One region of the Rossellomorea vietnamensis genome, then DNA from elsewhere that is predicted to be linked to it. Evidence: predicted binding sites of a transcription regulator. Region 1 holds the regulator's gene; the other holds the start of a gene.
What was found. Region 1 encodes LexA, which represses DNA repair genes until DNA is damaged. Its sites were predicted from a motif close to CGAACATATGTTCG; they were not measured.

Region 1 (15,750 bases):
GATGAAGCTCTTTGAAGGGCGTCAAAGTGTTGTGGATGAACTCATGCGAAAAGCTCATAAAGGAGAGGAGTCCGAGTGGTTTGCAGATCAAGAAGGATACGAGACATTTTTGGCTAAATCCCTTGGAGGTGCACTGAGCGAGCTTGAGGAAGCATATGGATTTTCCATAGAAGAATGGGAGTGGGGAATGTACCATAGAGTCTACTTCGAACATCCATTGTCAAGCGCTTCCCCTATTTTAAAAAGGTTCTTAAATGAAAAAGATCCTGTACCTGTAGGTGGGAGCAGGGTCACAGTGGAAGCTGCAAGTTATAATGACGAAGGTATCGTGAATCACGGAGCTTCATGGAGATTCGCGATCGATACTTCCGATATGGAGAACGGCTATCATATTGTCGGCCCGGGACAGGCGGGGCATTACAAGAGTGAATGGTATCAAGATCAAATTGACGCCTGGGTAGATGGAGATTATCATAAAACCTCACTTGCAGGCTCGAAAGGAGATCAATTGATATTAAAACCGTAAAAAATCTAATCTGCTTAAAGGGAATTCCCTTTAAGCAGTTTTATTATCCTCGTTACAGCCATTACGTTTTATAGTGTTAAGAAAAGGGTACATTCACTCCATGGCAAGTTGTTTTTGAATAAGACAGGTGTAAATGGAAATACTGACAAGATGTGATTTCAAACCGTCTATTATTATGGTACGATAATATGTAAAGAAACATTTACATAGAAAGCAGTGAACGTATGACAAGTATGAATAAAGAGAAAGTGATTGTCCTTATTGGTCCGACTGCTGTAGGAAAAACCAGTACAAGCATAAGCCTTGCAAAACGATTCGATGGAGAAGTCATCAGTGGGGACTCCATGCAAATCTATAAGAGGATGGACATCGGAACTGCAAAAATCAGGGAAGAAGAGATGGAAGGCATACCCCACCACTTGATCGATATAAAAAACCCTGAAGACTCTTTTTCAGTGGCGGAGTTTCAAAATCTTGTAAGAAAGAAAATAACCGACATTCATTCACGGGGGAAAATCCCCTTGATCGTGGGTGGAACGGGTCTTTACATCCAGTCAGTCCTATATGATTATCAATTCACAGAAACACCAGGCGATGAACATTATCGTGCAAAGTTAGAATCAGAGCTTGAAGAGAATGGAGCTGAACAGCTTCATCATAAGCTGGTTAAGGTGGACCCGGTTTCAGCCGGGAACATTCATCCTAATAATACGAGGCGTGTGATCCGTGCATTGGAGATTTTCCATTGTACCGGTAAGACGATGAGTGAGTATCAAAGCTCCCAAACCCATGAGCTTCAATATGATGTTGCGTTAATTGGTTTAACCATGGATCGTGAAAAACTGTATGAGAGAATCAATCTTAGGGTAGACCTGATGATGCAAGAAGGGCTTTTAGCAGAAGTGAAAGCGTTATATGATGATGGCCTGAGAAACGTTCAATCTGTACAGGCGATAGGATATAAAGAACTTTATGACTACTTCAAAGGTACCCTCAGCCTGGAGACGGCCATAGAGAACCTTAAGCAAAACTCCAGAAGGTACGCCAAACGTCAGCTTACCTGGTTCCGAAACAAAATGGATGTTGCCTGGTACGATATGACAGAAGAAAGTTTGCACTGCAAAAATATTGAGGACATTTCAGAATTTATTGCAGGAAAGCTTCAATTAAAGTCGAATAAGTAATGTAGAGATAGAAGAGGAGGACTAACCATGAAACAATCCATTAATATCCAAGATCAATTCCTAAATCAATTGCGAAAAGACGGTTCACTCGTAACGGTATTCCTTTTAAATGGCTTTCAGATTCGCGGTCAGGTAAAAGGGTTTGATAATTTTACCGTCCTTTTTGAAACAGAAGGTAAACAGCAACTGGTATATAAACATGCCATTTCAACTTTCGCCCCGCAGCGAAATGTTCAAATAAATTTTGAAGAGCAAAATTAATGTTCGTGTGAAAGCTGCCCTTTGTGGCAGCTTTTTATATTGGGTCTGACTGTTGAATGTAAGAATAATTAATGAAATGTACGGTAAGTGAATAGGATAATAGAGAGGCTTAAATCTTCATCACCCTATGACTTTAAAAATAAAAAATGGACCCTGAGAAAGTAATCACTTAGGGGCTTTTGGAGAGTACCAAATTGTATTCCAAAATGATAAGTAAGTTCGAAATTAAAAATGCATTCACAGCGTAATTCTATTTATTTCTCGGGAAAGCGCAGGAATAGACAGGATTCTTTTTATTTGTCGAAAAAAATAAGAGACGACAAGCGTTTATCACCCTTATATCTTACATGTGTATATTGTCTTTAGAATGGTGAGGTGAAATCTTTGGATCAACCAATGAGAATGAAAAACAACGGGCAAATCAGTATAGTACTGAATTCACAAAAAAGAAGTTCAGTACGGGAAACGGTAGATTCGGCTCCTCAGTCCCTTCCCCAAGAACATGTAGCGTTGAAAGAAATTGAAGAAGAACTTGGCTCTCTTGTCGGAATGGAAGAAATGAAAAAAATGGTGAAAGAAATTTATGCATGGATATATGTGAATAAAAAACGGGAAGCCATGGGGCTGAAGGCCGGAAAACAAGCTCTTCATATGATGTTTAAAGGGAATCCGGGGACTGGTAAAACGACAGTAGCGAGAATCATCGGAAAACTGTTCTTAAAGATGAACGTGCTTTCGAAAGGACACTTAATCGAAGCAGAGAGGGCTGATCTGGTCGGTGAATATATAGGTCATACGGCACAGAAAACAAGGGATTTGGTGAAAAAAGCACTGGGAGGGATCCTATTCATTGATGAGGCGTATTCACTGGGCAGAGGTGGAGAAAAGGATTTTGGAAAAGAGGCCATTGATACCCTTGTGAAACATATGGAAGATAGGCAGCATGACTTTATCTTGATCCTGGCAGGGTATTCAAGGGAAATGGAGCACTTCCTAACCTTGAATCCAGGATTGCAATCACGATTTCCCCTTGTGTTTCATTTCCCTGATTATTCTGTAGATCAGCTGATGGAAATCGGGAAAAGGATGCTGGATGAAAAGCAGTACTTATTGAGTCATGATGCCGAAAGGAAAATCCGTGAACATTTAAGTGCAGCGAAAAACACCTTATCTCCAATGGCGTTTTCCAATGGACGGTATGTTCGGAATGTACTCGAAAAATCGATACGATCTCAAGCGATGAGGCTGTTGTTGGAGAATTGCTACGATCGGCACGATCTCTTGACCATCCGCAGCAATGACCTGGTCTTTACTAAAACGGCTTCGGATCACCATACTTAGTAAATCTAAAGACAAAAAAATGCATTCACTTGTGAATGCATCAGACTGTAGACAAACCCCACCTTCACTTTAACCGAAGGTGGGGTTTTCTGATATTTTAAAAGATTTTTCTCCTGTTTCTAGGCTGGACATGGCCCTCGCCATGTCCAGTTTGCCAACTTCTTAAGATTCATGGCAGCGAATGTAAGCATCGCCTGCATTGAAACTTTTTTAAGACCTCTTAAGGTCGTCCAACGCATGCCATGCTTTTCTTTTGCGTCCGCAAAGACCCGTTCGATCGTTTCTTTGCGTTTCGCATATAGAGTTTTATTAAGTTCTGTATGTCTCAAATGTTCTACTTCATCTATGTAATCCTGCCACACATGTCGATGAATCATCTTGGTGTGATTCTTACTTTGTGTACAACGTTCTAACAGAGGACAGTCTTTACATTCCAAAGGATTTGAAGCGTATTGTTTGTACCCGTCTCTTGTGGTAGTACGGTAAGGTAAAATTTGTCCTTCGGGACAAAGATAGGAGTCAAAATATTCATCGTAAACGTATTCGTATTTCCTAAGATATCCGTCTTTCGTTCTCGGCCGTGTATAAGGCATAACGGGTCTGATTTCTTGGTCCATGAGGAATTTAGCGATGTGGGGTGTTTTATATCCTGCATCAACAGCGACAGAACTGGGCTTACCGACTTTATCCGTGACTTGAGTGACGAGCTTGTCCAACATCCGACTATCGTGAACATTTCCTCCCGTGACAAGAGATCCTAAGATAAAACCCCGGGAGTCGCTTGCCGTATGAAAAGAATACGCAAACAGCTTTTCGCGCTCATCTTTTACGTAATACCCACTTTCAGGGTCTGTCGTGCTGACCTTTATTTCTTTTGACTCTTCTTTATTCTGTGGGGGGAAGGGCTTTTTTCCGTGTTCCTCTCGGTCAATGTTGATCTCTTTATCCAGCTGATCCTGATACGTTCTAGTTTCGACTCGGGCTATTTTCTTTTCGAATTTCTTCTTATTCGCATTCGCTTTTACATGAGTAGAATCTATAAACGCAACGGATGGATCCACCAATCCTTTGGTCATCGCTTCTTTCAAAATGCGGTAGAAAATTTGTTCAAAGAGATCCGTATCGTGGAAGCGCCTAACGTAGTTTTTACCGAAGGTTGAAAAGTGAGGGATTTTCTCTTTGAACGAATACCCAATAAACCATCGATAAGCAACGTTGGTTTCGATTTCTTTGATGGTTTGACGCATGGAGCGTATGCCAAAGAGGTATTGGGTAAAGACCATTTTAATGAGAACAACGGGATCAATACCAGGCCGCCCATTGTCTAAACAATATTTATCTTCTACTAAGTCATAAATAAATTCAAAATCAATCGCTTGTTCAACTTTCCTAACTAGATGATCCTCAGGAACAAGTTCATCTAGCGCAACCATTTCAATTTGATTTCTTCCTTCTTTAGTGTGTTTTGATAACATTTTTATCCCCCACAAAAGCTTTATTCCTTTCTATTATACAAAAAAAGCTTGTAGACTTGGTCTAATTCTTAGACTTTGTCTACAAGCTGATGCATTCACTTGTGAATGCATTTTTATCATTAAACATGAGCCCGTAAACTTCTATTTGGCAACCTCCATTTATATAGGTAGGAGAGTACCCGTAAAGCGGTCGTAATGACGAAAAGGGAATATAGTTCTAATGCTGAATTGACTATACCAAGTCCGATCGCCGCTCCACACAAAACTGCCCATACCGCATAAATTTCCGATCTGAGGACTAAAGGTTTCCGGCCAGCCAGAAGGTCACGGATCATTCCACCACCACTACCGGTTAAAACGGCAGCCACGATGATCGCACTGATGGGGTGGTTCATTTCAGAAGCATATAACGCCCCCTGAATCGCAAAAGCCGATAGACCAATGGCGTCAAAGAAATTCCCCCACTTCCTCCAATGTTTCAAAAGATTATTGGGGAACAGAAAGACCGCTGTAATGGAGAGAAGGGCAATCTGAAACAACATTCCCTGCTCCCATAAAGCAGAAACGGGTACACCGATCAGTAAATTCCGGATGGCGCCTCCCCCGAACGCAGTGACAATTCCTAATATATAAACACCGAGGATATCATATTCCTCTTCCATGGCAATGATAGCTCCTGAAATAGCAAAAGCAATGGTACCGATGATACTCAGTACTTCCCACGTCATACACATTCCTCCTCACCCTATTACAATATGCTACATGCCATTATGTAGAATCTTGAAGTAGTGTTATGTCATAATCAAACATACTGATTTTAACACGTATTTGCTTATTTGCAACCATTTTTCATTGCTTTTTACATAGAGTTTACGATGTGGATTTGATATGATGGGAAATAGAATGAAACGGAAAGAAAGAAGGTTGTTTTTTGAAGAATGAAAATCTAGAAAAAGTCATTCTGGTGGGATGTCAACTGGACGATGATGACCTGCATTTTCAGTATAGTTTAACGGAACTTGCGGAGCTGACAGCAACAGCTCAAGGTCAAGTTGCTGCCACCCTTATTCAAAAGCGTGACAGGATCCATCCAAGTACGTATATCGGAAAGGGTAAAGTGGAGGAACTGGTTCTATTGGAAGAACAGTTTGAAGCGGACATCATCATCTTTAATGATGAACTATCCCCCAGTCAGATTCGGAACTTATCAAAAGAATTAAACGGCAGGGTGATTGACCGTACACAACTAATATTGGACATTTTTGCACAGCGTGCCCGCTCAAGAGAAGGGAAATTACAAGTAGAACTTGCCCAGCTTCAGTACTTGCTGCCGAGACTCATCGGTCAGGGGGCGTCCCTCTCGAGGCTTGGCGGCGGGATAGGCACCAGGGGACCAGGTGAAACGAAGCTCGAAAGTGATCGGCGTCACATCCATAAAAGGATTGACGATATTAAGAAGCAATTACAAACCATAGTTGATCATAGAGAAAGGTACCGCGGGAGAAGAAAGCGGAACAAAGCTTTCCAGATTGCACTCGTCGGATACACAAACGCTGGAAAATCCACGTTGTTCAATCGGATTTCACTGGCTGATTCCTATGAAGAAAATCAATTATTTGCTACCTTGGATCCGATGACGAGGAAAATGCCTTTGCCCAGTGGATATTCCACGTTACTGACAGATACCGTAGGGTTCATTCAAGATTTACCGACCACATTGGTTGCGGCATTTCGCTCTACCCTTGAAGAAGTAAAGGAGGCAGACCTCCTTCTTCATATTGTGGACAGTTCAAATCCCGACTACAGTCAGCACGAAAAGACAGTGCAATCCTTATTGAAAGATCTGGAAATGGATGGACTGCAGCAGCTCACGGTATACAACAAGCGGGATGAGATGGATCCCGAATTTGTTCCCGACAGCGAATCAGATACCATCCTCATAAGTGCCTTGAACGAAGAGGACAGAGTGGAGCTGCTGATTAAAATAGAAGAAATCGTAAAGAATCAAATGATACCTTATCATGTATTTGTCCCTGTGAAGGAAGGGAAGCTGCTATCCCAATTAAAGAGTGAAACCATCTTGAGTAAATTGGAATTCCAGGAAGCGAGTCAAGAATATGAAATGACCGGATTTCACCTTGAAGATCATCCGATCGCAGGAAGCATCAAGAAATTTCAAAAGTAGAAGGGAACCAACACCAAATGTTTGAACAATTAGTAAATGGAACGGCATTACAATCACTTGTAACGAAAGTGGAAGCAGATATCAAAGACATACATAAAAAAATCGATGAACGGTCTGAAAGCAACCAGTTCAACGTTTTAAGAGCATTTCAGAAGCACCGGGTAAGCGATTCTCACTTCATCCCGTCCACAGGCTATGGCTATGACGATGCTGGAAGGGATACCCTTGAATGCATATATGCAGATGTATTTGGAGGGGAAGCAGGGCTTGTGCGTCCACAGATCATTTCTGGTACCCATGCCATCTCCATCGCTTTGTTCGGTATACTCCGGCCGGGAGATGAATTAGTGTACATAACAGGGAAACCTTATGATACATTAGAAGAAATTGTAGGAAGCCGGGGAAAGGGTACTGGTTCACTCAAAGACTTTCATATCGACTATCAGAGCGTTGATTTAGATGAGTCAGGAAAAGTCGATTTCGAAAAGGTGGCACGGACCATTTCAACAAAGACAAAAATGGTTGGGATCCAGCGATCAAAAGGGTATGCCAACCGCCCATCCTTTACAATTGAAGAAATTAAGGAAATGATTGATTTCATTAAAGAAATTGATCCTGGAATTGTTGTGTTCGTAGATAACTGCTACGGGGAATTTGTCGAAGTGAAAGAACCCTGTCACGTCGGGGCGGATCTAATGGCGGGCTCCCTTATTAAAAATCCTGGTGGCGGCCTTGCGAAAACAGGTGGATATATCGTCGGGAAGAAAGAGTATGTAGAAGCCTGTTCCTTCCGTATGACCTCGCCGGGAATCGGGGCGGAGGCTGGGGCATCTCTCTACAGCCTTCAAGAAATGTATCAAGGATTCTTTTTGGCGCCTCATGTGGTTGCGCAATCATTAAAAGGAGCGGTTTTCACTTCTGCACTACTGACCGCGCTTGGCATGAACACAGACCCTTCACCTCATTCCAGGCGCACGGACTTAATACAATCGGTGCAATTTGATGACAGGGAAAAGATGATCGCTTTCTGTCAGGCAATCCAATCTGCCTCACCGATCAATTCGCATTTCACGCCTTATCCGAACTATATGCCGGGCTATGAGGATGATGTCATCATGGCCGCAGGAACGTTCATTCAGGGAGCGAGCATTGAATTATCGGCGGATGGACCTATAAGACCACCTTATATAGCTTATGTTCAAGGCGGGTTGACATACTCCCATGTAAAAATCGCCGTTTGCTCTGCGGTGGACAACTTAATTGAAAAAGGTTTAATCACCATTTAAAAAGGATATTAAAGGAGTAATTGGATAGTCTAAAGTGGACTATCCAATTCTTTTGATTACTTATGTAAGAAAAACTCACATTTGATTGACAGAACTCCTGACATTACATATAATGAATTCAAGAAGGAAAACAAAAGGAGGAATCAAGATGAGCGGAAGTGAAATTCGTCGAACGATGGCATTATTTCCAATCAGTATTGTCATGCAGCTCACGGACTTAACGGCTCGTCAGATTCGATACTACGAAGAGCATCAACTGATAAACCCGGCAAGGACCGAGGGGAATCGCCGGCTCTTTTCCTTGAATGACATTGATAAGTTATTAGAAGTGAAGGATCTGTTAGATCAAGGTATCAACATGGCAGGGATTAAGAAGATCTTTTCTGTATCCGGTCATAATGAAAGCAAAGTCGTATCTGACGTAAGTAATGAAAAGGAAGAAAAAGCAAGACAGGATCTATCTGACGACGAGCTGCGTAAATTACTTCGCAATGAATTGATCCATTCCGGTCGATTCAATCGATCATCTCTGCGTCAAGGAGATATGTCCCGCTTCTTTCATTAAATAAACCCTTTAATAAACTTGAGGAGGAATTACGTAAATGGCAAAGTATACTAAGGAAGATGTTGCAAGATTAGCGAATGAAGAAGGAGTTAAGTTCATTCGACTACAATTCACCGACATTTTAGGGACGATCAAGAACGTAGAAATCCCTCTAAGTCAGCTTGAAAAAGCTTTAGATAACAAAATGATGTTTGATGGTTCTTCCATTGAAGGATTTGTCCGTATCGAAGAATCAGATATGTATCTTTTCCCTGATTTAGACACATGGTTGGTTTTCCCTTGGACAGCTGAAAAAGGGAAGGTAGCCCGTCTGATCTGTGATATTTACAATCCTGATGGCACTCCGTTTGAGGGAGATCCCCGTAATAACCTAAAACGCATTTTAGGTGAAATGGAGGAACTTGGGTTCACTGACTTCAATCTTGGGCCAGAGCCGGAATTCTTCCTCTTTAAATTAGATGTAAATGGCGAACCAACGTTGGAATTAAATGATAACGGTGGCTATTTCGACCTCGCCCCTACCGATTTAGGGGAGAACTGCCGTCGTGATATCGCTTTAGAACTTGAAGAAATGGGCTTTGAAATCGAAGCATCTCACCATGAAGTAGCTCCTGGCCAACATGAGATCGACTTCAAATATGCAAATGCATTAAAAGCTTGTGATGATATTCAGACATTCAAACTGGTAGTTAAAACGATTGCCCGTAAACACGGTTTGCACGCTACATTCATGCCGAAACCATTATTCGGTGTTAATGGTTCAGGAATGCACTGTAATATGTCCCTGTTCAAAAATGGAGTGAACTCTTTCTTTGATGAAAAAGGTGACTTGCAACTAAGCGATACTGCGCGTCAATTCCTTGCTGGTATCATTAAGCACGCCACTGCTTTTACAGCGATTACCAACCCGACTGTAAATTCTTATAAGCGCTTAGTACCTGGATACGAAGCACCTTGCTATGTTGCCTGGTCTGCGCGTAATCGTAGCCCGTTAATCCGTATCCCGGCTTCCCGCGGCTTGAGCACACGCGTTGAAGTCCGCAGCGTCGACCCTGCAGCAAATCCTTACCTTGCTATGGCTGTATTACTTGCGGCTGGATTAGATGGAATCAAGAATAACCTACCGGCTCCTAAGCCGATTGACCGCAACATCTATGTCATGGACAAAAAAGAGCGTGAGGAAGCAGGTATCGTGGATCTTCCTGCAACTTTACATGCGGCTCTTGAAACATTAAAAACGAATGAAGTCATCGTTAAGTCCCTTGGCGAACACATATTCGAACACTTTGTGGAAGCGAAGGAAATCGAGTGGGATATGTTCCGTACACAAGTACACCCTTGGGAACGTGAACAATACATTCAAATGTATTAATAACCAGAAACCCTCAACGATCTATCGTTGAGGGTTTTTTGTACGAAGTTAAGGCTCAGAGGGGAATCAGGGAAGGAAACGATATGAAAAAAGCCTGGGGATGGAAATTTCGGCTTCCAACCTCAGGCTTTTTCATTATTATGAGAACTGGTTGAAAATGGGATCCGGAATGCCCTATGCATACCGATGCCATTTTCAATGAACTTGACGATACACCCCTACCACTTTACCCAATATGGAGACGTTTCGCAAAATGATTGGTTCCATTGTTGAGTTCTCTGGCTGCAGACGTACATAATCCTTTTCTTTGAAGAAGCGCTTTACCGTTGCTTCATCTTCATCGGTCATGGCAACGACGATATCTCCGTTGTTCGCTGTCTGCTGCTGGCGAACAATGACAAAATCCCCATCCAATATGCCGGCTTCGATCATACTGTCTCCCATGATTTCAAGCATGAAGACCTGCTCATCCGAAGGGGCCATCCGCTCGGGCAATGGGAAAAATTCCTCCACATTTTCAACAGCCGTAATCGGTTGACCTGCTGTGACTTTACCGATTAAAGGAACGTTTACTACACGTTGTCGCGGAATCGTATCTTCTTCAAGGTCCAGAATTTCAATCGCTCTCGGCTTAGTCGGATCACGACGGATCAGACCTTTACTTTCAAGCCTCGCTAAATGTCCATGTACAGTGGAACTGGAAGCAAGACCGACGGCTTCCCCGATTTCACGTACGGAAGGGGGATACCCTTTTTCTCTGACTGCAACTTTAATATATTGTAGTATGTCCTGCTGTCTCTTCGACAATTTTGTCATGTTCACGCACCTCTATTATAGATCTTATGTTCCCATTATAGCATGTCACGATTATTGATACAAACATAAGTTCGAATTTTGTTGACACCAAACGAGTGTTCGTATTACAATGAAAATAACAAAACAGAACAAACATTCGTATGGGGGGTAATTTTATGTTAACACATATTTGGAATCGATTCTCTTACATTATTATATTATTTGTTTTAGTCCTTTCAGCATCTTGCTATTTATTAATCAATATGACAAATCAACCTTCCTACCAAAGTATCACAGTAGAGGAGGGTGATACTCTCTGGACTATTGCCAAACAGTATAATGAAGAATATTCTATGACAGTGGAAGAATTTATCGCCTGGGTTGGGGAAGAGAACGAATTAAACTCTTTTGCCATCAAACCTGGTGAATCACTTGTGTTACCGATTGAAAATCCAACAATATCAACTCAATCAGATTTCGAACTGGTCATGAACGAAGAATAGAGGGATAGAAGATGAAAGCAGTCATATACTGCAGGGTAAGTACCAAGAAAAACACACAGGAAACATCATTGGAGCGGCAGGAAGAAGAACTCGTTAAATTGGCAAACGAACATCATTATGAAGTAAGTTCGGTCATCAGGGATCAGGCGAGTGGCTTTGAATTGGACCGTCCAGGTGTTTTGGAACTTTTGGACCTGGTCAGGGATAAATCAATCGAGGCAGTGCTTATTCAGGACGAAACAAGGATCGGCAGGGGAAATGCCAAGATCGCCCTTATCCACTGTCTGTTAAAAGAAGAAGTGAAAATCATCAGTCAGACTCATAGTGGTGAATTACACTTATCCGAATCCGATTCTATGGTCATCAACATAGTCAGCATGGTTGAGGAATATCAACGTAAGCTTCATAACCTTAAAATTAAGCGGGGCATGAAGCGGGCTGTTGAAAATGGCTTTCAGCCTCATAAAAATTTAAAAAATAAAGGGAATGTAGAAGGAAGGGAACGCATTGAAGTGCCGGTCGAGGAAATCGTGCGATTAAGGAAAAATGAACTAACCTTCGCGGAGATTGCAGCTACTCTCAGGGGATTCGGATACGATGTATCCAAAGCTACCGTACATAGACGCTTCAAGGAATATATGTCGTCCCGTGATCATGCATAACCCTTGTTTTATCTCCTTTATTCTAGTAACATGACGGTAGTGTGATACACTGCTTTTAGAATGTTTTAGATTTTGCAAACTATGCAATAAAGGAGTTTTTATAGATGCTTTCAAAATCAAAAATGAATAGAATCAATGAACTTGCCAAAAAGTCCAAAAGTAGCGGACTTACTGAACAGGAAGCGAAAGAACAGACCAAACTTAGAAAAGAATATCTAGAAACGTTCCGTCAATCCATGAAGGGAACAATTGAAAATACAAGAATCTTTGATCCTGAAGGAAATGAAGTAACACCTAAAAAAATCCAAGATATACAGACTAAGAAAAAAATGCATTAATCAAAAAACTTCCAGGCCAACTTTGAAAGGTCCTGGAAGTTTTTTGATTCATTTTCCTCCCTTATGATATTTAAAGGTTTTTTTATTTTCAACGATCATAAAGTCATGTTATCATTCAAGATAGTTGTATAAACTATCAAAGAAGATTAATATTAATAAGGTACATTAAAAGGAAGGATGTCTGACATATGTTTGATAACACAGATCAATTAGCAATTAATACAATTCGTACATTATCAATCGATGCGATTGAAAAAGCAGGTTCCGGGCACCCGGGAATGCCTATGGGGGCAGCTCCAATGGCGTATGCACTTTGGACAAGATTCATGAATCATAACCCTAAAAATCCAGAATGGTTCAACCGCGACCGTTTTGTTTTATCTGCGGGACACGGTTCTATGCTGTTATACAGCCTACTTCATCTTTCTGGGTACGATGTTTCAATGGAAGATCTTAAAAATTTCCGCCAATGGGGAAGTAAGACTCCAGGACATCCCGAGTACAAACACACTCCTGGTGTAGAAGCAACAACTGGTCCGCTTGGACAAGGGATTGCAATGGCAGTAGGTATGGCATTAGCTGAAAGACATTTGGCCACTACATATAACAAAGACCAATATAATATGGTCGATCACTTTACATACTCCATTTGTGGGGATGGGGACTTAATGGAAGGTGTTTCCTCTGAAGCTGCTTCATTGGCTGCACATCTAAAATTAGGACGCCTTGTTGTTCTTTATGATTCCAATGATATTTCACTTGACGGAGACTTGGATAAGTCCTTCTCTGAGAGTGTTAAGGGTCGATTTGAATCATACGGATGGCAGTATATCCGTGTTGAAGATGGAAATGATCTAGATGAAATATCCAAGGCAATCGAAGAAGGCCAAGGAGATACATCCCGCCCGACAATGATTGAAGTTAAGACAGTCATTGGTTACGGAGCCCCGAATAAATCAGGTAAATCTGCCGTTCATGGTGCACCTCTGGGTGAAGATGAAATGAAGCTTACCAAAGAAGCCTACAAGTGGACATTCGATCAGGATTTCCACGTGCCTGATGAGGTTTACAGCCGCTTTGAGGAAAAAATCCAACAAGCTGGCTCTGAGAAAGAACAAGATTGGGCAAACCAATTCATTAAATACAAAGAGGAACATCCTGAACTGGCCACTCAATTAGAAGCGGCGATCAAAGGCGAACTACCTCAAGGATGGGATAAAGACATCCCGGTATATGAGGAAGGAAAAGCATTGGCAAGCCGAGCTTCTTCAGGAGAAGTATTAAACGCCATCGCCAAAAATCTTCCTTCATTCATCGGTGGTTCCGCTGACCTTGCCGGTTCCAACAAAACGATGATCAAAGATGAGAAAGATTTCATGCCTGAATCCTATGAAGGCCGAAATATCTGGTTCGGAGTCCGTGAATTCGGTATGGGTGGTGCCATGAATGGTATGGCTCTACACGGAGGGCTTCATGTATTCGGTGGCACATTCTTCGTATTCAGTGACTATCTAAGACCTGCTATCCGTCTGGCGGCTCTAATGGGCTTACCTGTGACATATGTGTTCACACATGATAGTATCGCTGTGGGAGAAGACGGACCTACCCATGAACCTGTTGAACAGCTTGCCTCCCTTCGCGCAATGCCTAACCTGTCAGTCATTCGCCCTGGTGACGGTAATGAAGTGGCGGCAGCCTGGAGATTATCGTTAGAATCGAAAGATCAGCCTACGATGCTTGTTCTGTCCCGTCAGGACCTTCCGACGCTTAAAGGTACGGCTGATAAAGCCTATAACGGTGTAAATAAAGGAGCTTATGTGGTTTCTGCTTCAGGTAAAGAACAGCCTGATGCCCTGTTGATTGCAACTGGTTCTGAAGTACATCTTGCGGTAGAAGCGCAAAATGCCCTTGAAAAAGACGGTATCAGTGTTTCAGTTGTGAGCATGCCTTCTTGGGATCGTTTCGAAAAGCAATCAAAAGAATACAAAGAATCCATCCTGCCTAAGAGCGTGAAAAAACGCCTGGCTATCGAAATGGGATCTCCAATGGGCTGGGATCGCTACGTTGGCGATGAAGGTGACATCCTGGCGATCAATGGTTATGGTGCATCTGCCCCAGGAGCTAAAGTAATGGAAGAATATGGATTCACTTCTGAAAATGTAGTATCCAGAATCAAAGCTTTACTTCAATAATCGTGAATGGAAAAGGTCGGCTCCTTACACTCTCTAAGGAGTTGGCCTTTTTCTTTTGTGCGAGTACAATAGGAGTAAAGGTGGAAGAGATTGGGTATAGAACAAGTAACGTGTAAATACTTCGATACACCCCTTTCATTCAGGGGAAATAGAATAGGTTCGACAAAACTAGTGCAGATTTTCAACAATTTATGACAATGACTCCCTTCTAGTTGATTTATACTATATGAAAGAAAGGTAGGAGGGAGTAATGGTGCGAAATTATCAAATCTATTGGATTGAAGAGTTGTTTGTTCAACATTACTATGGTCGTGAAAGAATGTTCTATCAATTGTTTTCTGATTGGGAAGCGAGTACAGGTGATCTTCACGATATCGTCTCGAAACAAGTAGATTACATTACCAAACCGATTCCATACCTTCCTACCCAAAGACTCCTTCAGCATGAAATCACGAAGGTTGAAGGGGCAGCCTGGATAAACTCCGTTGCGACAATCGAAAGAGAAGAATCAGGGGCGACACTCGTCTTGAATGAAAAGTCGATGTCTTTGAATGCCTGGGGGCACGATGAATCTGAATATATCTTTTTTGAAATTTTACGGAGGAATATGGGCCAGCTACTGGCAATGGATATCAAAAATGAACGTTTTGGCTGGTTAAAACCGATAAAACAAAGAAAGTTTATATATTAATATGAAATTTAGACCAAAATATTGTATAATGTTTCAGGGTTTAGTACACTTTTAAAAGGACAACATGAAGGAGGAAGTAAGAGTATGGGAACGACTGGATTACTTATTCTAGTAGGCGTTCTGGCATTACTTGCCGGAGTTGCACTAGGATTTTTCATTGCTCGTAAATATATGATGAGCTACCTAAAGAAAAATCCACCAATTAACGAGCAAATGTTACGCATGATGATGATGCAAATGGGGCAAAAACCATCCCAGAAGAAAATCAATCAAATGATGAATGCAATGAATAAGAACATGAAGTAATAGGTGGAAGCACTCAGGTGATGAGTGCTTTTTCTATTGTTCGGGCATCCTGATTTCATGAAGTGTAG
Region 2 (15,750 bases), 290 kb from region 1:
CCATGTTTGTTCCGGCAGCGGCCTTCAAGGACATGCCGGTCGTCGTCGCTTCCATTTTGAATAATGGATTGATACTCGGGACGATAACAGCAATCCTAGTGGAACAATATATCATCAAAAAGTCCAGCAGCCAATAGCTGGACTTTTTATCTGTTGAAAAAGGAAGTAAGCTGTATGCCCATGCCCCATTCATCACAAACTAATGGGGACAAGGGCATTTTCTTTTACAACATGTTTACCTTTTGTATAATGAGGGTATCCCTTCTATGTTTAGTAAAATTTCTCAGTACATAAAGCAGGTGTAAAAATGATTGAATTCCAAAATGTCACGAAAGTCTACGAGGATGGGACAGAAGCCATAAAGGGGATCGACCTCACGATTCCTAAAGGAAAGCTTGTTGCGTTGATCGGTCCGAGCGGATGCGGGAAAACGACAACGATGAAGATGATCAATAAACTGATAGCTCCATCAGGGGGTACCATCCGGATTGATGGAAGGGACATATCAGAAACGGATGAAGTGGAACTCAGGCGGAACATCGGGTATGTCATTCAGCGGATCGGACTTCTCCCTCATATGACGATTGAAGAAAACATCAGTCTCATCCCCCGCCTAAAAGGATGGAAGAAGGAAAAGTATGAAGGAAGAGTCGATGAGCTTCTTCATCTCGTTGGACTTGAACCCGACGTATACAAGAAAAGGTATCCACTCGAATTGAGCGGTGGACAGCAGCAGCGGGTCGGGGTGATACGTGCCCTTGCAGCGGAACCACCGATCATCCTCATGGATGAACCATTCAGCGCCCTGGACCCGATCAGCAGGGAACAGCTCCAGGATGAACTGAAAAGCATTCAAAATACGATACATAAAACCATTGTGTTCGTCACTCATGATATTGATGAGGCATTAAAGATCGCGGATGTGATTGCTGTCATGCGTGATGGTAAAATCGAACAGATTGCAGCACCCGCTGACCTTCTATCAGAACCCGCCAATGAATTCGTTCGCGCCTTCATCGGTGAAAACCGACTGAGCGTTCATATACGGCATAAACAGGTATCTGACATCATGATGGATGATGAGAGTCATTTCCACGCCCTCCTTGAGGAACAGGAATACTCATTGATACCATTTGATGCCTCCATCCATGAAGCGGCAAGGCTGCTCCTGTCCTCGGGTAAACCATATCTTATGGTGATAAAAGACGACAGGAAGATCGGGACCGTCACATCCAGTGACATTCTTAAGAATGTCGCCTCAGAAGGAAATAAGGAGGCGAGTTCTGTATGAATACATTTCCCCTCCTGTTCATCCAAACCATTTCAAACCGGTCGGATGCTATCTTAACGGGATTATTTGAACATCTTTATTTATCTTTTGTGTCGATTTTCATCGCGATTGCGATATCCCTGCCTCTGGGTATTTACATATCACGAAAGAAGCAATCGGCCGAATTTTTCATCGGGATCACAGCTGTTTTTCAAACGATACCAAGTCTGGCCCTTTTCGGATTTCTTATTCCCCTCCTTGGTACGGGCAGTATCACGGCGATCATTGCCCTGACGGTATATGCACTTCTTCCGATCCTGAGGAACACATACACAGGCATAATCGGGGTGGATGAAGGCGTGATCGAGGCAGGTAGAGGCATGGGGATGACCAATTCCCAGCTGTTATTCAAAGTGGAGCTGCCGCTTGCCCTGCCGTTTATCATGGCGGGGATCCGCACCGCTACCGTGCTGACAGTAGGGGTCGCCACACTTGCCACCTTTGTAGGTGCAGGGGGACTTGGAGACCTTATTTACCGTGGACTTTCCACATGGAATAATGCACTGGTCCTTGCCGGGGCCATCCCAGCGGCACTACTGGCATTAGGTTTTGATTTCATATTAAAAATCCTGGAGAGATTGACCACACCTAAAGGATTGAAAGCACGAAAATAAAGGAATATCCAAAGGAGAGTAAGAATGAAAAAGAAATTACAAGGTTTTATCATACTCACTGTATTATCCATCCTCATCGCAGGGTGCGGAAATGGCGGGGATAAAGATACTATCACCGTTTCAGGAAAGATGTGGACGGAGCAATTCATCCTTACGCAAATGATGGCTGAACTTCTCAAAGAAAAGACAGATCTTGATATAAAAGTCGAAGAAGGGTTAGGGGAAGTATCGATCCTCACACCAGCCCTTGAAAAAGGCGACATTGATGTCTATGTGGAATATACAGGTACCGGCCTTGAAGCGGTCTTGAAAGAACAAGCAAAAGAAGGCGCTTCAGCAGATGAAATCCTTTCACAAGTGCGTAAAGGCTATGAGAAAAAGTTCGATGTCACCTGGTTGAAGCCACTTGGCTTTGAAAATACGTATACGCTTGCTTATACCGGAAATCAGGACTTCGATGCAAAGACTTTCTCAGATATCGTGCCACTTTCCAAAGACTTGAGCTTCGGTGCACCACACCAGTTCTATGAACGCGAAGGGGACGGATACGATGCCTTCAGTGAAGCATATGGATTCGAATTCAAAGAAAAGAAAAGCTTTGACCCGAACATTATGTATGAAGCTGTTAAGAACGGGGATGTAGACATTATTCCTGCTTTTACAACCGATGGACGGATTCAGCGTTACAAGTTAAAAACGACAGAGGATGATAAAGGATTCTTCCCACCATACGATGCTGCACCGATCATTCGTCAAGAAGTACTGAAAGAGCATCCTGAAGTAAAGAAAGTGTTGAATGAATTAGCAGGCAAAATCTCGGAAGAAGAAATGAGCGAAATGAATGCTAAAGTGGATATGGATAAACAAGATCCCAAAGATGTCGCACGTGAATTCCTTATATCCAAAGGCTTGATCAAAAAGTAAGTAAAACGGGAGTGTCAATGGGGAAGAAGGTGCAGGGGATGGCAAAAACGCTCCCTGACCTTTCTCTTGACACTTCCTTTTATTTAGATAATTTTATAAAATTTTGAAAAATTAAAGGGAAATATGGTATAAAAGAAGAATAGGACTTAAGAAACAGTGCAAGCCTTTATCGTTAAGGATCAATGAAGGAGTGGTAAACAACCATGGAAAATCCATCACGACAAGAAATCGGAAACATCCTGAAACAATCCAAACGCATCGCAGTCATTGGTTTAAGTGATAATCCTGAACGGACATCCTATATGGTGTCTAAAGCCATGCAGGACCAGGGATATGAGATCATTCCCGTTAACCCTACCATCGAGTCGGCGTTGGGTGTAAAGGCTGTATCCACCCTGAAGGAGATCGAAGGACCTGTTGATATCGTCAACGTATTTCGCCGCTCAGAATTTTTACCTCAAATCGCGGAAGAATTCGACCAGATCGATTCAAACGTATTTTGGGCGCAACTTGGTGTCATGAATGAAGAGGCATATCGCTTTTTAAAGGAACGTGGGTATACAGTCATTATGGATCGCTGTATTAAGGTTGAACATGCTTTAACCAAATAATCCTCACTCGTAACAAGCGGCTCTGACCGCTTGTTTTTTTCGTCCAGACCTCACATCGACAATGGGAATAATCCTGTGGAAACAGGACATATTTTAAGGGGTTCATGGAAAATCCATTTGCGAAAATCAAATAAAACGCTACAATAAGCAATAGTGGTTTACCTTAGAGATTGATCAAAACAGGTAAACGAACAGATGTTCTTGTGTTATAGTTAATAGAGACATAACCAATAATAGCTTACAAGAACCACACTATTACGGTTAGAGAAGTTTTGAAAGGGGAATGTTCGTGGCCAACCAGAATAAGACCATGGATTACAATGATGATGCCATTCAAGTATTAGAAGGCTTAGAAGCCGTCCGTAAGAGACCTGGTATGTATATAGGCTCTACGGATTCAAGAGGCTTGCATCATTTAGTATACGAAATTGTCGATAACTCAGTCGATGAAGCATTAGCAGGCTTCGGGAATGAGATAATTGTTACGATACATAAAGATAATAGCATTTCAGTCCAAGATAAAGGCCGGGGTATGCCGACGGGAATGCATAAGCTCGGAAAGCCGACACCTGAAGTCATCCTGACTGTTCTTCATGCAGGAGGGAAATTCGGGCAGGGAGGCTATAAAACAAGTGGTGGACTCCATGGTGTAGGGGCTTCTGTTGTAAACGCACTGTCCGAGTGGCTTGTCGTCACGATCGAACGGGATGGCATGAAATATGAACAGCGTTTCACTAATGGCGGTAAACCCGAAACCACCCTCGAAAAGATCGGTAAGACCAAAAAATCAGGAACATGCATCCATTTCAAACCTGATCCCGAGATTTTCAGCAATACCACTTATAATTACGAAACACTATGCGAACGCCTGCGGGAATCTGCTTTCCTGTTAAAAGGGTTGAAAATCGAAATCATCGATGAACGTCATGATCAGAAAGAAGTCTTTCATTTTGAAAGCGGGATCCAGGCATTTGTTCAATACCTGAACGAAGAAAAAGATGTCCTTCATAACGTAGCCTTCTTTGAAGGGGAACATCATACCATTGAAGTGGAGTTTTCCTTTCAATTCAATGATGGATTTTCTGAGAACATATTATCCTTTGTAAACAATGTCCGTACTAAAGACGGCGGAACCCATGAAGCCGGAGCGAAGACGGCCATGACCCGTGTCTTTAATGAGTACGCACGTAAAGCGGGAATTCTAAAGGACAGGGATAAAAATCTAGAAGGGACCGATATTCGTGAAGGACTGGCGAGTATCGTTTCTGTACGTATACCAGAACATCTTCTTCAATTCGAAGGGCAGACAAAAGGGAAACTCGGGACAAGCGAAGCACGATCAGCCGTTGATGCAGTCGTGTCAGAGCACCTTCTTTATTTCTTAGAAGAGAACCCTGATACCAGTTCCCTTCTTATCAAGAAATCCATTAAAGCGGCCCAGGCCCGTGAAGCGGCACGTAAAGCAAGAGAAGATGCACGAAATGGAAAGAAGCGTAAGCGTTCTGAAACCGTCCTATCCGGTAAGTTAACACCTGCCCAATCAAGAAATCCACAGCGTAACGAGCTTTATCTGGTGGAAGGGGATTCAGCAGGAGGTTCTGCAAAGCAAGGACGCGACCGCAAATTCCAGGCGATTCTTCCACTTCGGGGAAAAGTCATCAATACGGAGAAAGCCAAACTTCAGGACATCTTTAAAAATGAAGAAATCAACACGATCATCCATGCCATAGGCGGTGGAGTCGGTCCTGAATTCAATGTGGACGACATCAATTATGACAAGATTGTCATCATGACCGATGCGGACACGGATGGAGCCCATATACAGGTACTCTTACTGACCTTCTTTTACCGGTATATGAAACCATTGTTAGAAGCGGGAAAAGTGTATATTGCACTTCCACCCCTGTACAAGGTGAGCAAGGGAACCGGGAAGAAACAGAAACTTGAATATGCATGGACGGATGATGAGCTTCAAGGGGCCATCTCCAAAGTAGGGAAAGGATATATGATCCAGCGTTATAAAGGTCTTGGAGAGATGAACGCAGATCAACTGTGGGAGACGACGATGGATCCCGAGACACGGGCGTTGATCCGGGTACGCATTGATGATGCTGCGCGAGCAGAACGCCGTGTGACCACTCTTATGGGTGACAAAGTAGAACCTCGCCGTAAATGGATTGAAAGCAATGTAGCCTTTGGATTGGAAGAAGACGGAAGCATTCTCGAAAACGAAAACATTACGGTCCGAGAGGAGGGGTAATCAATGACAACTGTAGAAAGATATCAAGACTTACCTCTGGAAGAGGTGCTTGGCGACCGATTTGGCCGTTATAGTAAATACATCATCCAGGAGCGTGCATTACCGGATGCACGTGATGGATTAAAACCGGTACAAAGGCGTATTCTTTACGCAATGTATGTGGATGGGAACACTCAGGAGAAAGGGTTCCGGAAATCAGCGAAAACCGTCGGTAACGTTATTGGTAACTATCATCCCCATGGTGATACATCTGTGTATGATGCCATGGTACGGATGAGTCAAACGTGGAAGGTCCGCAACTACCTGGTTGAAATGCATGGGAACAACGGGAGTGTCGACGGAGATCCGCCGGCTGCGATGCGTTACACCGAAGCCCGCCTTTCTGCGATATCCATGGAGCTTCTTCGTGACATCGATAAAAAAACCGTGGAGTTTGTTCCGAACTTCGATGATACATCAAGTGAACCGACTGTATTGCCGTCACGGTTCCCGAACTTACTCGTCAACGGTTCCACCGGTATTTCGGCAGGTTATGCAACGGATATCCCGCCTCATCACCTCGGTGAAGTGATTGATGCAGCCATCATGCGGATGGACAAACCTGAGAGTACAGTCGATGACCTTATGACGGTCTTAAAAGGACCGGACTTCCCGACAGGGGGCATCATCCAAGGGGTGGATGGCATCCGGAAAGCCTATGAAACCGGAAAAGGAAAGGTTGTCGTCAGAGGGAAAGCAGATATCGAAAACATCCGTGGCAGCAAACAACAGATCGTCATTACGGAAATCCCTTATGAAATCAATAAAGCCAATCTCGTCAAAAAAATGGATGAATTCCGTGTGGATCGGAAAGTGGAAGGAATTGCAGAAGTCCGCGATGAAACGGATCGCGATGGGATGCGCATCGTCATTGAACTGAAAAAAGATGCGGATGCATCAGGTGTTTTAAACTACCTCTATAAAAACAGCGATCTCCAAATCACCTATAACTTCAATATGGTTGCCATACATAATAGACGTCCTAAGTTGATGGGATTACGTGAACTGCTCGATGCTTACATACAGCATCAAAAGGAAGTGGTGACCAATCGGACCAAGCATGATCTAAATAAAGCAAAGGACCGACAGCATATCGTTGAAGGTCTTATGAAAGCACTGTCTATATTGGATCAGGTGATTGCAACTATCCGTGCTTCAAAGGATAAACGTGATGCAAAGGATAACTTAATCCAGAAGTTCCAGTTTACAGAAGCACAGTCTGAAGCGATAGTCAGCTTGCAGCTTTATCGTTTGACGAATACAGACATTACCGCCCTTCAGGCAGAAGCGGAAGAATTGGCGAAGACGATCGAAGAACTTACGGCAATACTGGAAAGTGAAAGCAAACTTTACAGTGTGATCAAAAAAGAACTAAAAGCAATCAAAAAGCAATTTGCTGACGCCAGACGAACTCAAATCGAGGAAAAAATCGAAGAAATCAAAATCAATCTGGAAGTGCTGATTGCAAGTGAAGATGTCATGGTCACCGTGACCCGGGATGGATATATGAAACGAACCAGCCTTCGTTCTTATTCTGCATCAAATGGTCAGGATCTTGCCATGAAAGAAACAGACAGGCTCCTGGGACAATATGAAATGAATACAACAGATGTCCTTCTCGTATTTACCAACAAAGGGAACTATATTTATTGTCCTGTCCATGAGCTTCCGGATATCAGATGGAAGGATCTTGGTCAGCATGTAGGGAATATTGTCCCGATCGACCGGGATGAGCAGGTTCTTAAAGCGATTCCGATTAAGGAATTTGACCCGTCGTACTACTTACTGTTTGTCACAAAGAACGGTATGATCAAGAGGTCAGAGCTGCCTCAATATAAAGCACAACGATATTCCCGTCCACTGGTGGGAATCAATCTTAAAGGTGACGATGAGCTCGTGGATGTCCATATAACAGATGGATCACATGATGTTTTCATTGCCACGCACTTAAGCTACGGCCTTTGGTTCGCAGAAGAAGATGTGAACATCGTCGGACCAAGGGCAGCGGGAGTGAAAGGGGTCAACCTCAAGGATGATGACTTTGTCGTATCCGGTAAGATCATAAGAGACCCAGCGAAAGACTTCATTTTCCTTGCTACGCAGCGTGGGGCCGTGAAGAAAATGAAACTTGCGGAATTCGAAAAAACGTCACGTGCTAAACGCGGAGTCATCATGCTTCGGGAATTGAAATCCAATCCTCATCGTGTAGTGAGCATAGAAGCAGTGAAAGATACAGATAAAGTAGGGCTACTAACAACAAAAGGAAAAACAGAAGAGGTAAATGTTTCAGACCTTCGACCAAATGACCGTTATTCAAATGGTTCATTTGTGATTGATGAAGGGGAGAGCGGCTCCGTCTGTGAAACCTGGTCAGAATCCCGTTCATCCGAAGTAAAAGAATAGACATTCAGAAAGCGACCAGAAATGATTCTGGTCGCTTTTTCCATCATAAGGGTAAGAATGAATGGTAAATGTATATTCATTCAATATTGTAGTACAATGCCGGTAGTATATTGTACTACAATTCATATTCTTTCAAAAATATGAATCTATCTGTTGAAGAAATACCTTTTTTTTGATAGATTAAAACAATGTCTGAATGGGTAAACATACAATGGCTCAACCATTATTTGTAAAAATCAAACAACTAGGGGGAACATTTATGGAGTTATTAACAAGTATCGTAGGCACCTTGAATGATTATATGTGGTCATACATACTAATCGTGGCATTAATCGGACTCGGATTATATTTCTCGCTACGCACACGATTCGCACAGTTCCGTTATTTAGGAGAAATGGGGAGACTATTAACGGATAAAACGACCATTTCTTCAGAAGGAAAACGAGGGATTTCTTCTTTCCAGGCATTCACCATCAGTACGGCTTCGCGAGTCGGTACCGGTAACCTTGCCGGTGTGGCAACAGCGATCGCAGGCGGAGGGCCTGGAGCTGTGTTCTGGATGTGGCTGATCGCCTTACTCGGTGGAGCAACCAGTTTCGTGGAAAGTACACTCGCTCAGATCTACAAAGTGAAAGACGGAAAGGACGGTTATCGTGGTGGGCCTGCTTACTACATGGAAAAAGGATTAAATGCCCGTTGGATGGGGATTCTGTTTGCCATCATCATCACCTTCTGTTTTGGTCTTGTATTTAACTCTGTCCAATCCAATACCATTTCACTTGCTATGGAAGAAGCCTATTCATTCGATCGAATGACAGTCGGCATCATTCTTGCAGTGCTAACTGCACTCGTCATTTTCGGTGGGGTCAAGCGGATCGCGAGTGTCACTCAAATCGTCGTTCCGATCATGGCCGTTCTTTATCTGATCCTTGCTTTCTATATTCTGGTCACCAACATCACCATGCTTCCAGACATGTTTGTGGTCATCTTTGAGAATGCATTCGGTATTCGAGAAGTAGCAAGCGGCGGAGTAGGAGCAGCCATCATGATGGGAATCAAGCGTGGATTATTCTCGAATGAAGCGGGTATGGGTAGTGCACCTAACGCAGCAGCGTCTGCAGGGGTTACGCACCCTGTTAAACAAGGATTGATCCAAACGCTGGGTGTCTTCACAGATACGTTACTGATATGTACGGCTACTGCCTTCATGATCATCTTATCCGATCAATATACAACCGGGATCGATGGCATTCAACTGACACAGGCAGCTTTGAGCTTCCATGTGGGTGCATGGGCGGATACCTTTGTCGCAGTCGCCATATTCCTGTTCGCTTTCAGTTCAATCATCGGAAACTACTATTACGGGGAAACCAATATCGAATTCATTAAATACAGTCCGGTCTCACTGTTTATCTATCGAATCGCGGTTCTGGGCATGGTGATATTCGGAGCCGTTGTGAAACTCGATATCGTATGGAGCTTAGCCGATTTATTCATGGGTCTGATGGCCATCATCAACTTGATTGCCATTACATTACTAGCCAAAATTGCCATTGCTGCGTTAAGGGATTATAGAGAGCAAAAAAGGCAGGGGAAAGATCCTGTTTTCTACTCTGATTCGATTAGTGGGTTAAAGGGCATTGAAAGCTGGGAAGCAAAGCCAGAAGCAAGAGAACAACAATAGCAAGAATGGACCGGCCTGAATAAGGGTTGGTCCTTTTTCTTATTATTTTTTGAGTATAAAAAGATGGATAATGATTACATAGAATTACCTTCTCTGGAGAAAATAATGACGAATAATTTTCCACTGAGGAGAGAGAATCATGAGAAAAGAATTACTATTTGCATTCGGTGCCTTTTTTATTATGTCGCTCCATGCTATTGCCGGGAACTATTCCACTGAACCGATGGAAAAACAACCAGTAAATGAAATGACTCTAAAAGTATATAAAAAAGATGTGACCGGTGATGGTAAGAAAGATACGATCACACTCAAAGCGATTCCTTTTTCTCCTGATGCCCTGTTTCTCAAACAAATTTGGGCGGATATCAAAACGTCCAGGGGAAGCGACATCCGGATTGATTATGAGGGTGGTTATGAACCGAAAATTCAATTTGTCGATCTGAATCATGATGGTATTAAGGATATGCTGTATTCAGTTGCAACAGGTGGCAGCGGCGGCCTATACAATATGGCTCTCGATACATTGGCCGACAATAAGCTCGTTAATATCGGATTGCCTGAGCCCCTTACAATTCAAGCTCAATTTGAAGATCAATACAAGGCATCCATTACGTTTGTGGATACAAATCAATCCTACACAGTGGATTTAAGCGATCGGAAAGAAGAATACGAAAGACTGGGAATTTATACCGACGGGAATTTAAATGAACCTATGGAATTAATGGTGGGACCGTATGCGTTTTTCGAACCGGTCAAAATCCTTGGGAAACGCGGTAAAGGGCTGAAGGGTTATCAGCAAATCAGTGGCGCCTACCATGCTGATGGCATCGGTACAGCCACTTCTTATTGGTATTATGAAAAAGGTGAATGGAAATTGATTAAAATCAAGTGGAGAGAAAATTGAAAGGGAACCGTTTCTAGGCAGGTGTCATACTCTGTTGTAAGCCCATTACTGTAAAGGAGGCTTATATATGAGTGAATTTAAGCCTGAAAAGTTAACGGTTCAATATCTGCCGCCTGCGTCCGTCTTTAATCCCATTGATAACAGGAAGTATACGTTAACCCATTCCGATACGACAGGCGAACTATACTTAAGTATCGGGTGCCGCTATGATCTTGAAAAGATCAATATGACCATGAGGGACGAAGTGTTGGGAGAATGGAGACGGAATCTTGGTCAATATACCCTGACCGGGAAGGTATATGTCAGTGGGGGAGAATTCGATCAGCAGCTTTCCAACGTACGATTCATGATCTTTAAGAGGGAGCTGCCACTGGCCCTCGCAGCAATGGTGAACGGGGATAAAGGCTTTTACACGTATTATCCATGGCTTCTTGATGCACCCATTATCATCTGTTTTGAATCCATATTCCCTGAATATCAGCAAACGCTTTATTTTGGAACACCAAGACAATATCTCATTAAATAATGCATAAGCATAGAGAGGACCGAGGGACTCTTTATGCTTTTTTTATAGTGCGAATTACCATACGGATCAGGAAATGTGATCGATCCTTGGACGAAAAATCATATGGGGCGTATGAATAGTTACTTATATATTATGTAAACTAAAGTAGGTGATTAGCCAGAATTCAGTATTTAGGAAAGGAACATTAAGATAACAAGAATGCCCAAATATTTCGATTGGAAACTTAAAAAGTCAGATAATAGCATCTGAATGATGATAAGAATTGATTCTTAAACTAGCTTTGAATGAGCAGCCAGATAACTATTGAAGGATTGAAACATTTGATAACGATATAACAAATTACAGATAACTATGATTGATCATCCTTATTTTTTCTTCTGTCTCATTATAAACAGTATACTTGTGATACGAGACTGAATTAAGTAATTTTATTTAGGTTCCTATAATTTACATTATGTCTACTTGATTTTTTTAAAATGCTTTAACTGTGCGAACTTCCCCTTCTTCATAAAAATAAGACTTTACGAGGAATTTTTTCTCTGTAAAGTCTTGTAATAAGATGTTGTTTATTTAGTTATTTTATTGAATCGAATTCTTCTTTAAATTCCAGGTCATTTTTTAACCAAGTCTTAATTGTTGCAGGATTAATCTTTATTTCCTTACAAATTTCTTCTATTGTCATAGATTTTTTATAGAGTCTCAAGAACGTCTTTTTTCGATTCTTCACGGCTGCTTTTATCCTTTTCATTCTGTTTTCAGGTATCTTGCTAGCATCTTGAATCGTTTCTTTATCAAATACTTCATATTTTCTTTTTAAATATAGGCCCACATCTTGATAAAGCCATTTTTTAAACATATAAATGGTTTTTCTTCCAGTAATAAAGACTCGAAAGTACTTTTTATCCGCATATAATCTAGAGTTGAAATTTCTTTTTTGCAGCTCTAAATTTAACTTACTCATAAATGATTCTGAACCACCTACAAAACTGACTATCTTTCGATCGAAGTTAACAAAGCCATCTCCATCGAAATATCCTCTAACAAAATGACTTAAATATCCTTCAGGGATGTCCGGCATTCTAAGAGAAGTTGATTTATCACTCGTCATACCGTGTATTTCCATCAGATCATATTTCATAACCTTACTTCCAATAATTAATGTATGAACTTCTGTGTTGTTTAACACTAATGGATGATTCGACTGTAATTCATTCTTGATCTTCTCTAGTATGTCAGGATCTTTTTGAGAAAAACAAACCGTATGATTGCGGCTGCTGATATACCCGTCTGCAGCAAAGAACCCGAGTATATAGGCCATGTTATTGCTCCAGGTCTTAAAGTAATCCTCATTAACCCTGTATTTTCGTTTCCAGCTCCCGTGTGGGTTTCTGACCACCTTATTCTTTTGTAATACTGAATTGATATAACGGGTGGATACATTCGCTCTCCGGGCAATTTCAGCTGTCCTTTCACCTTCTTCATACATCTTTATAATTTCAGATTTTTCTAGGGTGCATTTCTTATTTCTTTTCATATAAAGCACCACCTTTATTCATATGTATCTCTATTTTACCGAACAAACGTTCTATAATCAAAGATGGAAACTTTAAGTATTTTTGACTAAGGTAAACCATAATCGTAGGTAATCATTTCACACTAAATAAATTCTCATCATAGAATATAGATAAAATCTACACCTTACTTTCACAAATTGGTTAAGAAAGCTGTGATTGACAAGATGAAAAATAATAAGGATCAACACTTTTCATTTCAAAATCTACAGGAAATCGGGATGTCATTTGAACAGGTATTTGAACATATTGTGAAATTCATGCAATCAGAGCCAAACGGCCACTATCGATTAATGGTTGGGACTGATTCTCAAGTTCATCACTCACATACGACCTTCATAACGGGAATTGTGATCTTAAACGAAGGAAATGGTGTGTGGGCATGTATAAGAAAAATAGTAATCCCAAGAAGAATGCTGCAATTGCATGAGCGGATCTCATACGAGTTATCATTATCCGAAGAAATTGTTTCGCTGTTTACTGAGGAAAGAAAAACTCAGTTAATCGATATCGTCCTTCCTTACCTTTATGCCGGAGCCACGTTTACTATGGAGGGGCATATTGACATCGGAAATGGGAAGCAGAATAAAACGAGTAAGTTTGTAAAAGAGATGGTTTCAAGGATGGAAGCCACAGGTGTGGAACCGAAAATTAAACCTGATGCTTTCGTCGCTTCGAGCTACGCCAACCGTTATACAAAATAAATGATCTATCAACCCTTACTTTTTCCGTCAAAATTAAAATACTATATTATGATTGCGAAGAATAACAAACCGCCTGGAAAGGTATTTCCAGGCGGTTTGAAATATTTTATCTTTGATTTCCTTCATATATCTCTTGTTTACTACCTTATATGCTTATTTTAACTGAATAGAACATGTGTTCTTAAATGATACAACATCCTTTTTCATTGTTTTTCTTTTTGTTTAAAATGTTCCCTCAGCAGGAACTTTTGAATTTTCCCACTTGCATTACGGGGAAGTTCCTCCACAAATACATATTCACGCGGCCGTTTATAATCTGCCAACAGATCACCATTCTTCAAAAATAAATCAAGGTCCCCTGATGAAAGAGAAGGATTTTTCGACACCACTACTGCTAATACCTGCTCTCCCCATGTTTCATCCGGCTGACCGAGGACTGCGACATCCAACACATCTTCATGAACATGGAGGGCGTCCTCTACCTCACGCGGATAGACGTTCTCCCCTCCTGTAATTACCATATCATCGACCCTGTCAGCCACATATAAATATCCGTCTTCATCCATGTAACCTAAGTCACTGGAGTGGTACCAGCCTTTATACAACGCTTTTTCCGTCGCTTCCTTCCGGTTAAAGTATTCAAGCATCGTGCATGAGCCCCTGACAATGATTTCCCCGACTTCACCGGGTTTACACATATCTTCCGGATCAGAAGGGCCATTCTCAGATGGTCTTACCACTCGTATTTCATGGTTATAAGCGGCACGACCAGCGGAACCTGCTTTCGTTAACTGTTCATCCTGTAACAGGAACGTAACCGCTGGCCCCATCTCCGTCTGACCATACGCCTGGATCAGGTCCACATTCATTGTTTCTTGTAGAGCCCTGACAAGAACAGGTGCCATCGGGGCAGCCCCGTAGAGACCGACCCGGAGTGATGAAGTATCATACTCCTCGACCCCATGCTGGAGAAGCATATTCCACATGGTCGGTGCTGCGAAAAAATTGGTGACTTTCTCACGTTGTATTACATCCAATACCGTTTGGGGCTTGAACTGATGAACGATGATATTTTTCGCTCCCGCTTGTACCCGTGGAAGGAAACAGCAATGAAGCTCGGCACAATGGAACATGGGTGCAGTCACAAGTCCGATATCATTTGGTGTGAGCCCCATAACCGATGTACAGATCAAGCTCTGCTCCGCTATATCCCGGTGTCTGTGGAGCACCCCCTTTGGTCTGCCGGTGGTCCCGCTCGTGTACATGATGGCATAAATGTCCGTTTCTTTTACTGAAAAATCAGCAAGTGCCGTGGAACAAGGACTCACTACCTCATGATAGCTTTGTGCAAATGCTGGCGTGTTGTCGCCCACATACCAAAAAAGGATCTGAGGAAAGTTCTCTAATATCCCTTCAATCGGTTTGGAAAGAGCTTCTTCAAACAGTACGACCTTAGGTTCTGCATCTTCTAATATAAAGTATATTTCATTCCCTTTCAGACGGAAATTTATCGGATTGATCACGGCACCGATTTTCCCACATGCAAAATAGACATTAGCTAACTCCAATGTATTGAATAGATAAGTAGAAACCCGGTCACCTTTCCTTACGCCTGCTTCCAAGAGGGCATTGGCCACACGATGTACTTCATCCTGCCACTCCCCAAAGGTCAACCGTTTCCCAGTCTTCTCTTCTACGATTGCCTCCTTATTGCGGAATTTCATTACCGTTTGGTCAAAAATAGATCCAGTGGTTGCGTACATTTTCTTCCTCCTTCTAAGTAAGGTGTTCCATTCTGACACATTCCCTACCCATAATGTTCGTGACCGGTGTCCTTTTCCCCTCCTTGATATCAGATAATTCAGAAATATAACATAAAGAAAAAACCGTCATCTCTAAATGGAATAGAAATGACGGTTTTATCAAAATCATGAAGCTTTTTGCTCCCTCACCACAACATTCAAATTTCTTTTGGATAATACATTAAAAAAGATATTCAGCCCAATCGCGGTTAAACTGCCGGCCACGATTCCGTTATCCGTCAAGATGCGGATGCTTGTTGGCATTTGAGCAAACAATTCAGGGACAGCCGTTACCCCAAGTCCCATTCCTACAGAACACGCGATGATCAATAAGTTCTCCTGTGAAGCAAAATTCACGTGACTCAGCATTTTAATTCC

Region 2: a site for LexA is predicted at 3,668-3,681, ahead of parE (DNA topoisomerase IV subunit B). Genes of this name have one in related genera too.

Annotation. Positions count from the first base shown of each region.
Region 1 is NZ_CP104558.1:788,377-804,126, reverse strand. It holds gene N5C46_RS04260 (penicillin acylase family protein) at 1-526, shown strand, start outside; gene miaA (tRNA (adenosine(37)-N6)-dimethylallyltransferase MiaA) at 751-1,710, shown strand; gene hfq (RNA chaperone Hfq) at 1,738-1,971, shown strand; gene spoVK (stage V sporulation protein K) at 2,356-3,312, shown strand; gene N5C46_RS04240 (IS1182 family transposase) at 3,432-4,787, opposite strand; gene N5C46_RS04235 (trimeric intracellular cation channel family protein) at 4,907-5,515, opposite strand; gene hflX (GTPase HflX) at 5,719-6,972, shown strand; gene N5C46_RS04225 (methionine gamma-lyase family protein) at 6,990-8,258, shown strand; gene N5C46_RS04220 (MerR family transcriptional regulator) at 8,407-8,823, shown strand; gene glnA (type I glutamate--ammonia ligase) at 8,861-10,195, shown strand; gene lexA (transcriptional repressor LexA) at 10,391-11,011, opposite strand; gene yneA (cell division suppressor protein YneA) at 11,167-11,493, shown strand; gene N5C46_RS04200 (YneB family resolvase-like protein) at 11,505-12,155, shown strand; gene N5C46_RS04195 (DUF896 domain-containing protein) at 12,260-12,493, shown strand; gene tkt (transketolase) at 12,682-14,685, shown strand; gene sirA (sporulation inhibitor of replication protein SirA) at 14,939-15,376, shown strand; gene N5C46_RS04180 (YneF family protein) at 15,461-15,682, shown strand.
Region 2 is NZ_CP104558.1:500,730-516,479, reverse strand. It holds gene N5C46_RS02770 (purine/pyrimidine permease) at 1-137, shown strand, start outside; gene N5C46_RS02765 (ABC transporter ATP-binding protein) at 308-1,291, shown strand; gene N5C46_RS02760 (ABC transporter permease) at 1,288-1,944, shown strand; gene N5C46_RS02755 (glycine betaine ABC transporter substrate-binding protein) at 1,969-2,868, shown strand; gene N5C46_RS02750 (CoA-binding protein) at 3,072-3,479, shown strand; gene parE (DNA topoisomerase IV subunit B) at 3,790-5,739, shown strand; gene parC (DNA topoisomerase IV subunit A) at 5,743-8,181, shown strand; gene N5C46_RS02735 (alanine/glycine:cation symporter family protein) at 8,441-9,865, shown strand; gene N5C46_RS02730 (YybI family spore inner coat protein) at 10,005-10,769, shown strand; gene N5C46_RS02725 (staygreen family protein) at 10,837-11,295, shown strand; gene N5C46_RS02720 (LAGLIDADG family homing endonuclease) at 11,870-12,841, opposite strand; gene N5C46_RS02715 (ribonuclease H-like YkuK family protein) at 13,034-13,570, shown strand; gene N5C46_RS02710 (fatty acid--CoA ligase) at 13,774-15,333, opposite strand; gene N5C46_RS02705 (nucleobase:cation symporter-2 family protein) at 15,499-15,750, opposite strand, start outside.